Regions from separate parts of the Streptomyces sp. NPDC059477 genome, predicted to be linked through region 1. Evidence: riboswitches for the same ligand, from Rfam matches in the RefSeq annotation. Region 1 holds a riboswitch; the other holds the start of a gene.
What was found. Region 1 has a riboswitch for cobalamin ahead of ACFXAZ_RS26240 (DUF4430 domain-containing protein). Riboswitches for the same ligand answer to the same signal wherever they lie in the genome.
Positions count from the first base shown of each region.

Region 2: linked by a shared signal. The riboswitch ahead of ACFXAZ_RS16905 (energy-coupling factor ABC transporter permease) and the one ahead of ACFXAZ_RS26240 (DUF4430 domain-containing protein) in region 1 are both predicted to bind cobalamin.

Region 1 covers NZ_JBHYUG010000059.1:22,105-27,194, reverse strand. Annotated here, with positions in the region: gene ACFXAZ_RS26260 (nuclease-related domain-containing protein) at 1-543, shown strand, start outside; gene ligD (non-homologous end-joining DNA ligase) at 744-1,622, opposite strand; gene ACFXAZ_RS26250 (Ku protein) at 1,678-2,754, shown strand; gene ACFXAZ_RS26245 (hypothetical protein) at 2,830-3,099, opposite strand; cobalamin riboswitch at 3,265-3,405, shown strand; gene ACFXAZ_RS26240 (DUF4430 domain-containing protein) at 3,531-4,046, shown strand; gene ACFXAZ_RS26235 (hypothetical protein) at 4,059-5,090, opposite strand, start outside.
Region 2 covers NZ_JBHYUG010000028.1:72,477-77,566, reverse strand. Annotated here, with positions in the region: gene ACFXAZ_RS16920 (AAA family ATPase) at 1-612, opposite strand, end outside; gene ACFXAZ_RS16915 (cell division protein SepF) at 741-1,175, opposite strand; gene ACFXAZ_RS16910 (DUF4142 domain-containing protein) at 1,403-2,170, shown strand; cobalamin riboswitch at 2,318-2,502, shown strand; gene ACFXAZ_RS16905 (energy-coupling factor ABC transporter permease) at 2,532-3,242, shown strand; gene ACFXAZ_RS16900 (energy-coupling factor ABC transporter substrate-binding protein) at 3,239-3,616, shown strand; gene cbiQ (cobalt ECF transporter T component CbiQ) at 3,623-4,366, shown strand; gene ACFXAZ_RS16890 (energy-coupling factor ABC transporter ATP-binding protein) at 4,368-5,090, shown strand, end outside.

The DNA of each region.
Region 1 (5,090 bases):
AACCGCCCCGGCGAGGCCCTGCTCATCGCCCTGGACCGGGACCCGGCCCCGCCCCGGCTGCGCGCCGACCCGCGCCGCCGCGCCCTGGAGGCGGAGCAGACGGTGGGGGAGGCGCTGGACGGGCTCGACGGCGCGGGCTGGCACACCCTGCACTCGGTGCCGCTGCCCGGCGGCGACCGGGTCCACCACCTCGCGATCGGCCCGGCGGGACTGTTCGCCGTCCATACCCTGTACGCCCGTAAGCAGCGGGTGCGGGTCGCCGACGCGATGGTGATGCTGGGGCGGCGCGAGCCCCGGCCCCTGCTGCGCCGGGCCCGCGCGGACGCCGACCGCGCGTCCTACGCCCTCACGGCCGAGGTGCACGCCGTACTGGCGGTGGTGGGCGCGTCCCGGCTGGACGTCCTCGCCCTCCCGCGAGGCGTCCGTGTGCTGACGGACGTGACCCTGGGTGACCTGTCCCGCCAGGGCGGAGTCCTCAAACCGGCGGACGTGGAGGCCCTCCACGCGATGGCCCGCGACCGGAGGGCCTGGGGGCGGGTGTGAGGGGGGCGGCCCTTCGTCTGCGGCTGGGAGGTGGCTGGTCGCGCAGTTCCCCGCGCCCCTGGGCCGAGGGACCGGGCGTCGCTGCAGGGCAGTGGGGCCCGCTGGAACCTCCGATCACCGCAACGCCATCAGGGGCGGGGGAACTGCGCGAGCACCCACACACCACCCGCACCCCGCCGACAACCGCTGCCCCCACCCCCTCACGGCAAACCCGATCCACCAGCCCCCCAGAGCCCCGCCATCAGATCCCCGAACCCCCGAACCCGATCCACCACATCCCCCGCCCGAAACTCCAACTCCGCCGCCACCCCACACCCCTCCACCTCCCCCCACGTGACCGGCGCGGACACCATCTCCTCCCCCCGCGCCCGCAGGGTGTACGGCGTGGCGGTCGTCTTCCGCGCGGCGTTCTGACTCCAGTCGACGAACACCTTCCCGCCCCGCAGGCTCCGCGTCATCCGATGCACGACCAGCCGGGGCAGGGCCCGCTCCGCCTCCAGGGCGAGCCCTTTCGCGTACTCCGACACCTCCCCGGACCCGGCCCCCCGCACGGCGGCGAGCAGATGCAGCCCCTTGGCCCCCGAGGTCTTCGCATACGCCTCGATCCCATCCACCCCCAACCGCTCCCGCAGCCACAGCGCCACCTCGCAGCACTCCACGACGGTCGCGGGCGCCCCCGGATCGAGATCGAGGACAAGCCGGTCGGCGACGTCCGGGGCCTGGACGACCCACTGGGGCGTATGGAACTCGGTGACCAGATTGGCCGCCCAGATCAGCGACGGCAGATCCTGGACGACGACCATCCGGGCCGGCCCCTCGGCGCGCGGCACCTCGGCGGTGGTGACCCACTCGGGCGTACCCGGCGGCACATTCTTGGTGAAGAACACCTGACCGCCGGGCCCGTCGGGATACCGCAGGAAGGACACCGGCCGGTCGCGCAGATGCGGCAGCAGTACGTCGGCGATGGTCGCGTAGTAGTGCAGCAGCTCGCCCTTGGTGAACCCGGTCGCCGGATAGAGCACCTTCTCCAGATTGCTCAGCGCGAGCCGCCGCCCCGCCACCTCGGTGATAGGCGTCATACGATGAGAATCACACGAAATCAACCATATTCGCCTATTTTACGGGCCTCGAAAGGTGCTGATCGTGCGATCCATATGGAACGGAGCCATCTCCTTCGGCCTGGTCAGCATCCCGATCAAGCTGGTGAACGCGACCGAGAGCCACTCCATCTCCTTCCGCCAGATCCATGTGGAGGACGGCGGCCGGATCCGCTACCGCAAGTTCTGCGACCTGGAGGACCGCGAGGTCAGCCAGGCCGAGATCGGCAAGGGTTACGAGGACGCGGACGGCACGGTCATCCCCATCACGGACGAGGACCTGGCGCAGCTGCCCATCCCCACGGCGAAGACGATCGAGATCGTCGCGTTCGTGCCGGCCGACCGGATCGACCCGCTCCAGATGGGCACCGCCTACTACCTGGCCGCGAGCGGCACCCCCGCGGCCAAGCCGTACACCCTGCTCCGCGAGGCGCTCAAGCGCAGCAACAAGGTCGCCATCGCCAAGTTCGCGCTGCGTGGCCGGGAGCGCCTGGGGATGCTCCGGGTGCTGGACGACGTCATCGCCATGCACGGCCTGCTCTGGCCCGACGAGGTACGCGCCCCCGAGGGCGTGGCCCCCGACGCCTCCGTCACGGTCCGCGACAAGGAACTGGACCTGGCGGACGCCCTGATGGCCACCCTCGGCGAGGTCGACCTGGACGATCTGCACGACGAGTACCGCGAGGCCGTGGAGGAGGTCATCGCCGCGAAGGTGGCCGGCGAGGCCCCCCCTTCCCTCCCCGAGCCCGCCTCCGGCGGCAAGGTCCTGGACCTCATGGCGGCCCTGGAGAGCAGCGTCCGCGCGGCGAAGGAATCCCGCGGCGAGGAACCACGGCCCGGCGAGGAGGCCGAGGTCCGCACCCTGCCCGCCCGCAGGACACCCCGCGCGGCCCCCAAGGAGACGGGCGCGAAGAAGTCGACGTCCACGACGGCAAAAACGCCCGCGACCGGGAAAACGGCCGCGAAGAAGACCGCGTCCACAGCGAAGAAGACCGCGAAGCCCACCACCGCGAAGTCCACGGCCAAGAAGCCGACGGCGAAATCCACCACCAAGAAACCCACGACGAAGCCGACCCCGACCAAGAAGACCACGGCCCGCAAACGCAGCGCGTGAGGTGCTCCAGAGAGCGCGGGGCGCGCCCCGCCCTCATCTCGTCATCGAGCAGCGATCAAGCGCTCGGGATAGTGATCAAGCGCTCGGGATATCCGGCTTCGCCGCGATGAGCATGTTCCTCGGAATGACCACGAGCCGTTCGTCCGTCCCCACCGAGACCCCTGGCGGCAGCTTCTCGCCCAGGGATTCCGTGAGGTCCCGGCCCACGACGGCGATGTCCCCGTTCGCCAGCTCCCAGATGTCGGGGCAATCGGGATTGTCGGTCGTGATCCCCAATTCCTGCGGAGACTTCCCCAGTCGCCGCTTGAACGTCGTGGCCGGATCGGCTTCCCATGGCCTGGTCATGAGTACCCGCCCCCTCGATTGGGTCAGAGACATGACACGGTAGCAGCCGGTGTAGGGACCGGCTCGGCGCAGATGACCGAGAAAGGTCGCTCACGCGGCGGGACCGGGTGGGCCGAGCCGAAGGTGCTGGACATGATGGCCGAGTCCGGGGCGAGGGACGCCAACACGCCCTAGAATCCAAAGGCTTGTCACAACTGAACAGGTGCGCGACTGGGGAAAGCCGGTGGGAATCCGGCGCTGACCTGCAACCGTGTGCGGTCCTTGGGGCCGTGAGTCGGGGAACCCGGCGTGTGCCGTGCGTACCGCTTCCCTGTCATGGTCTACAGCGCGAAGCCGAGAGGGCCGTCCCGCCCGGTTCCGGTGAACCGGTGGCGTGGGTGCGTTCTTCGGTGACGGGCGTGGACCGCCGTACCGCACCGAAAGGCCCGGTCATGCCGCGCACAGCCGTCTCTCGTACTCTCGCCGCCGCTGCCGTCCTTGGGCTCGCCCTCGTTTCCGGCCCGGCCGTCGCCCATGCCGACACCGGAGCGTCGGCCAGGACCACCGCCCCGGCCGTGAACACGAACGCCCCGATCAAGGTCACCCTCACCGTGCAGGGGCCGGACGGGGTGCTGTTCAACGGGAAGGTGAGGACCAAGGGGCACGACGTGACCACCGTGAGCGGTGGTACCCACAGATGCGACGGGACCAACGGCGGGGTCAATCCCACCGCCGTCCCGACGCCCACCGCCGCTCTCGACGATGCCGCCCGCAAGCGTCACTTCACCTGGGACGGCACCTGGTACGCGTCGTTCGACGACTACTCCGTCGACACCATCAAGAACGTCAGCGGGGGCGGGGTCGCCTACTGGAACATCTCCGTCAACGGTGTCCCCACCCCCGTCGGTGGCTGCCAGTTCAAGCTGAACGCCGGGGATCAGGTGGCGTTCACCTGGACGGCGTTCTGAGCCTCTGGCCTTTCACGCTCCCCAGCGCACGGCGATCGTGTCACCCACGTTCACCGTGCTCTGGCGGGTGGCGGCGGTGAAGGGGGCGCCGTCGACGCTCACCTTCCAGGTGTTCGTGCCGCTGTTGGCCTTGCCGTTCAGGGCGGTGATCGTGCCGGTGCCGGAGGCCGGGGTGAGGGCGGTCACGCAGCCTGACGGGGTGGCCCCGGTGATCGCCGCGTCCAGCACCGCGCCCAGCGTGGTCGTACCTCCCGTGGGGGTCACCGGCACCGAGCAGACCTTCAGGCCCCCGGCGCCGTCGTCCACCGTCAGGGGCAGACTCGTCGCCGTACCGGAGGTGAACGTGCTCTGGCCCACCCACTGCGGGGCGCCGGACGTCACCGGGACCGGCGGGGGAGAGGTGAAGCCGCCGCCCGCCACCGCGCGCAGGCCGTCGATCGACGCGTAGGCGGCGGGGGCGGTGTCGGTCGGCAGGTACTTGAAGCCGCCGCCCGGGTTGAACTGCTGGGCGATGAGGAAGTCCACCGGTGTCCGGCCCAGGGAGGTCAGGAAGTCACCGGTCTGCGGGTTGATGCCGCAGGCGTTCAGGCCCGACACCGCCCAGCCGTTGGAGTCGGTGTTCGCCCCGAACATGGCGTTGAAGGCACCGCTGTTCGCCACCAGCTTGCTCTTCAGGAACGCCTTGGCCTGCGTGATGTCCGGGTCCGTGTTCGGGACGCCGGACACGCACAGCGCCGCCATCGCCGCGCCGGTCATGTCGATGTCGCCGGCCGCCGCGAGCTGGGTCGGGTTGCCCTCGGCCTTGCCGTAGTTCCAGCCGCCGTCATTGTGCTGGTTGGCCCGGATACGGGTGATCAGGGAGTCGCGGAGGGACTGGGGGACGCGGACCTGGCCGGACTGGGTCTTCGCGCCGTTCAGGGCCAGCGCCGCGAACACCGTGCCGTTGAAGTTGGCCGACGGGCCGAAGTAACCCGGCTCCGCCGTCTGCCAGTAGCGGTAGATGTCCGCGATCAGGTTGCGGGACGCGGAGACCCTCGCCGGGTC
Region 2 (5,090 bases), on a different contig from region 1:
GGGATCGACCGGGAAGACGGACCGCAGGGCCACCACCAGTTGTTCGGCGGCGGCCAGCACCCGGCGCTGTCCCTCGGTCCGCCCCGCCACCCGCAGCGGCAGCAACGGCGTGCCGAGCCGGTCGTCGGGCAGCGGGGCGCGGGTCACCTGGGCGGATCCGGCGGTGTGCCACGCCGCCTGCACCGCCCGGCGGCCGGGGTCGCGCAGCGCGGTCTCCAGCAGCACCACCCCGTCGGCGGAGAGCCGTTCGCCCACGATCCGCAGATCGGGCTCGGCCTGTACGGCGACGTCCAGCCGTACCCGCCCCCGGGGCCCGTCGGCCGTGCAGCCGATACGGAATCCCCGGCGCCGCTGGGCATCGGGCCGGGCCCGCTCGGGAACGCACGCGCCCGGGTCGGCGAACACCTCCCCCAGCTCCGCTCCCCCGGCGAGCCGCGCCAGCGCCTCGTACGCCCGCAGCGCGCTGCTCTTCCCGCTCCCGCTGGGCCCCGCGAACAAGGTCACCGGCCCCAGCGGGAAGACACCCCGCAGATGGCCGGCGAACGCCGACAGACGCAACTCGGTGAGATACGGACGCGCCCCGCCGGGACGCCCCTCGACGGACCTGGGCATGCCGGTGAACGTATGACGGTCGTACTCGGCTGAACCGTTTCGGCGCCGCGTTCTTCCTACGAACGGGCGAAGCGTGACGTGACGTGACGTGACGTGACGTGGCGTGGCGTCCGGCCGGGACCCGGCCCTCAGGCGCCCGGCCCGCCCACCCCCGCCATCAGGCCCTGCACCTCCGTGCCCGGCGGGGTCAGCAGGAAGACATTGCGGTCCACCCGGTGCATCCCGCTGGCCAGGCCGAAGACCACGCCCGTACTGAAGTCGAGGACCCGCTTGGCGACATCGCCCTCGGCGCCGGTGAGGTCGAGGAGGACCGGGATGCCGGCCATGAGGGTCTCGGCGACCTCGCGGGCGTCGGCGAAGATATTGACCCGCAGGACGACGAAGCGGCGGCGCGCCTCGGTCTCCGCGTCCGGCCGGGCCCGGTGGTCCACGGCGGACGGCCAGGCGTCACGTCCCCTCAGGGGTACGACCTGAGCGAGCCCTTCCCACTGTTCATCGGTGACGTCGCGACTGTTCACCGGCTCCCCCCGATCTGCCTCGTTCTCATCTCCTGCACCAGCCATTCTTACGGCAAGTCACCCGTTCGGCCGAACAGCGACACGGTGTGCGACCGGCTCGGACAGATGTGTGACGTACTGCACAGGTCCGCCGGGGAAAATTCTCCCGCCCCGGTGACGGATCCGGGACGGGCGTCCGTATCTCCTGTCGTACAAGTCGTGCGCGTCGTACGTGCCCTGTAGGTCGAACGTGTCGTACCCGCCGCACGTGCCCGTTCGTGTCAGGAGGCCGCATGCCCATCTCCCGCACCAAGGTGGGGAGCGTCTTCGTCTTCGGTGCCATGGGTCTTACCCTCACCGCGCTCGCCTATCCGGCCATGCTGGGGGTCGAGAACACGGCCGGTGACCAGAACCGGATCATCGCCAACACCCAGTGGGGGCCGCTGACCGAGGCGGACCGTGACTTCGTGGTGAAGGTGCGGGCCGCCGGGCTCTGGGAGTACCCGCTGGGCGAGCTGGCGATGGAGCGGGGCACGACACCGGAGATGAAGGAGGCGGGCAAGCATCTGATCGTCGGACACGCCGGGCTGGACGAGCTGTGCCACGAGATCGCGCCGGATCTCGACATCACGCTGCCGAACCAGGCGAGCCCCCAGCAGCAGCAGTTCGTGGCCACGGTCGCCGCCGAGCAGGGCAGGTCCTTCGACTCCACGGCCGTGCAGATCATGCGGGTCACCCACGGTCAGATCTTCCCCGTGGTCGCCAAGACCCGCGCCAACACCCGCAACACGCTGGTACGGCAGCTGGCCGACCTCGCCAACGACACCGTGCTGGACCACATCACCGTGCTGGAGAAGACCGGGCTGGTCAACCATGACCAGGTCAACTTCCAGCAGACCACCCCGCCCAAGCTCCCCAAGGACCAGCTGACCCCGCCGCCCCCGCAGCCCGGCGCCCCGGTCGTGGTCCTCGCCCCGCGCCCCGACCTGGGGGTCAACACCGCCTCCCCCGCGCCCAGTCCGTCGGCGACGGCGAGAGCGCAGGACGGACAGGTGGGGTAGGCGGGGTGGGTGGGGTGGGTGGGACAGGGGGCTGGGACAGGTGGGATAGCCCACACCCGTCCGGCTCCGGTCCAGGCCCCGCCCGGCGACGCCGGCTCCGGCCGCTGCGCCCGGTCCGTCCCTGCTTGTCATGGCCCGATCCGCGCACTACTGTCGCCACGCCTTGGTGAACGGGAAATCCGGTGTGATGCCGGTGCGGCCCTCGCCACTGTGATCGGGAAGTCCGGCTCCGGCCCTCACGGGCAGCCACTGGATCGTTGTGATCCGGGAAGGCGGGGCATGGGCGGTGGTACCCGTCAGCCAGGAGACCGGCCAAGGCGCGTCGTCCATCCACGAGGTGCTGGAGAGGGTCTGCTGAGCCATGCACATAGCCGAGGGTTTTCTGCCCCCGGCCCACGCGATCGCCTGGTCTGTCGCGTCGGCGCCGTTCGTCGTCCACGGAGTCCGTTCACTCACCCGTGAGGTCAGGGAGCATCCCGAGAGCACCTTGCTGCTCGGGGCCTCCGGGGCCTTCACGTTCGTCCTGTCCGCGCTGAAACTGCCCTCGGTCACCGGGAGCTGCTCCCACCCGACCGGCACCGGTCTCGGCGCCATTCTGTTCCGGCCGCCGATCATGGCGGTGCTGGGCACCATCACCCTGCTGTTCCAGGCACTGCTGCTGGCCCACGGCGGGCTGACCACGCTCGGCGCCAATGTCTTCTCCATGGCGATCGTCGGGCCCTGGGCCGGCTACGCCGTCTACAAGCTGCTGCGCCGCTACGACGTGCCGCTGATGGTCGCCGTGTTCTTCGGCGCTTTCGTCGCCGACCTGTCCACGTACTGCGTGACCAGTGTGCAGCTCGCGCTGGCCTTCCCCGACCCGGGCAGCGGATTCGTGGGCGCGCTCGGCAAGTTCGGCGCCATCTTCGCCGTCACCCAGATCCCCCTCGCGGTGAGCGAGGGTCTGCTCACGGTGCTGGTGATGCGGCTGCTGGTGCAGTCCAGCAAGGGCGAGCTGACCCGGCTCGGCGTGCTGCTGACCCGCAAGGGCGAGCAGCACCGCAAGGGCGAGCAGGAGGCGGTGGCCAAGTGAAGCGCGCTACGCGGATCAATGCGCTGCTGCTGCTCGCGGTGGCCGCCCTCGCGGTACTGCCGCTGGCCCTCGGGCTCGGCGACCACAAGGAGGAGCCGTTCGCCGGGGCCGACGCCGAGGCGGAGACGGCGATCACCGAGATCCGGCCGGATTACGAGCCCTGGTTCTCGCCGCTGTACGAACCGCCGTCCGGGGAGATCGAGTCGGCCCTGTTCGCCTTGCAGGCGGCGATCGGCGCGGGCGTGCTCGCCTACTACTTCGGACTGCGACGCGGACGACGGCAGGGCGAGGAGCGGGCGGCGGCGGCCCGGGAGGGCGGCGGGGGCACCGAGGGCGCCGAGGGCGGCGGCGGTGCGGCCGTCTCCCGGGGCTGAGCCCGCGTGCTGCCGATCGACGCGGCGGCGCACAGCAGTCGCTGGCGCCGCCGTCATCCCGTGGACAAGGCCGTGCTCGGGCTCGGTCTGACCGTGCTGGCGATCTCCCTGCCGCCCTGGCCGGGGGCCGCGCTGGTGCTGGCGGCGGCCCTCACGGTGCTGCTGGGCCCGGCCGGGGTGCCCGGCCGCAAGCTGTGGCGGGCCTACCGGGTGCCGCTGGGCTTCTGTGTGACCGGCGCGCTGCCGCTGCTGGTGCGGGTCGGCGGACCCGGCGGGTTCGTCGGGCTCGCGGACGGCGGGCCGGTGCGCGCCGGGGAACTGCTGCTGCGGACGTCGGCCGCCTCGCTCGGGGTGCTGCTGTTCGCGTTCACCACCCCCATGTCCGATCTGCTGCCCCGGCTGGTGCGGGCCGGGGTGCCCGCGCCCGTGGTGGACGTGGCGCTGGTGACGTACCGGATGAGTTTTCTGCTGCTGGACTCGGTGCGGCGGATCCGGGACGCGCAGGGGGCGCGGCTCGGGCACACCACGCGGGCCGCGCGGTGGCGCTCGCTGGCCGGGCTGGGCGCGACCGCGTTCGTGCGGGCCTTCGACCGGGCCGCGCGGCTCCAGGCCGGGCTCGCCGGGCGCGGCTACGACGGCACCCTGCGGGTGCTGGTCCCCGAGGCCCGGGTGTCCGCCCGTTTCGTGGCGGGCAGCGTGGCGCTGCTGGTCGCGCTGGGCGCCCTGACCCTCGTACTGAAAGGCCGCTGAGATGAGTGATGTCCCTCTGGTCGCCCTGCGGGGCGTCTCCTTCGGGTACGAGGACGGGCCCGCCGTGCTCACCGGGCTGGACTTCGGCGTGTGCGAGGGGCGGGCGCTGGCGCTGCTGGGGCGCAACGGCAGTGGCAAGACCACGTTGATGCGGCTGCTCAGCGGCGGGCTGCGGCCGGACGCCGGGGAGCTGACGGTCGACGGGCGGGTGGTGTCGTACGACCGCAAGGGACTGACCCGGCTGCGGACGAGTGTGCAGCTGGTGGTGCAGGACCCGGACGATCAGCTGTTCGCGGCGTCGGTGGGACAGGACGTGTCGTTCGGGCCGCTGAACCTCGGGCTGCCGGACGGTGAGGTGCGGGCGCGGGTGGCTCAGGCGCTGGCCGCGCTGGACATCACCCCACTGGCCGATCGGCCCACGCATCTGCTCTCGTACGGCCAGCGCAAGCGGACCGCGATCGCCGGAGCCGTCGCCATGCGGCCCCGGGTGCTGATCCTGGACGAGCCGACGGCCGGGCTCGACCCGGACGGGCAGGAGCGGCTGCTGGGGACGCTGGACGGGCTGCGGGCGGGCGGCACGACGGTGGTCATGGCCACCCATGACGTGGATCTCGCCCTGCGCTGGGCCGACGATGCCGCCCTGCTCACCCCGGACGGGGTGCACACCGGGCCGGTGGCCGCGTCCCTCGCCCGGACGGACCTGCTGGCGGCGGCGGGACTGCGG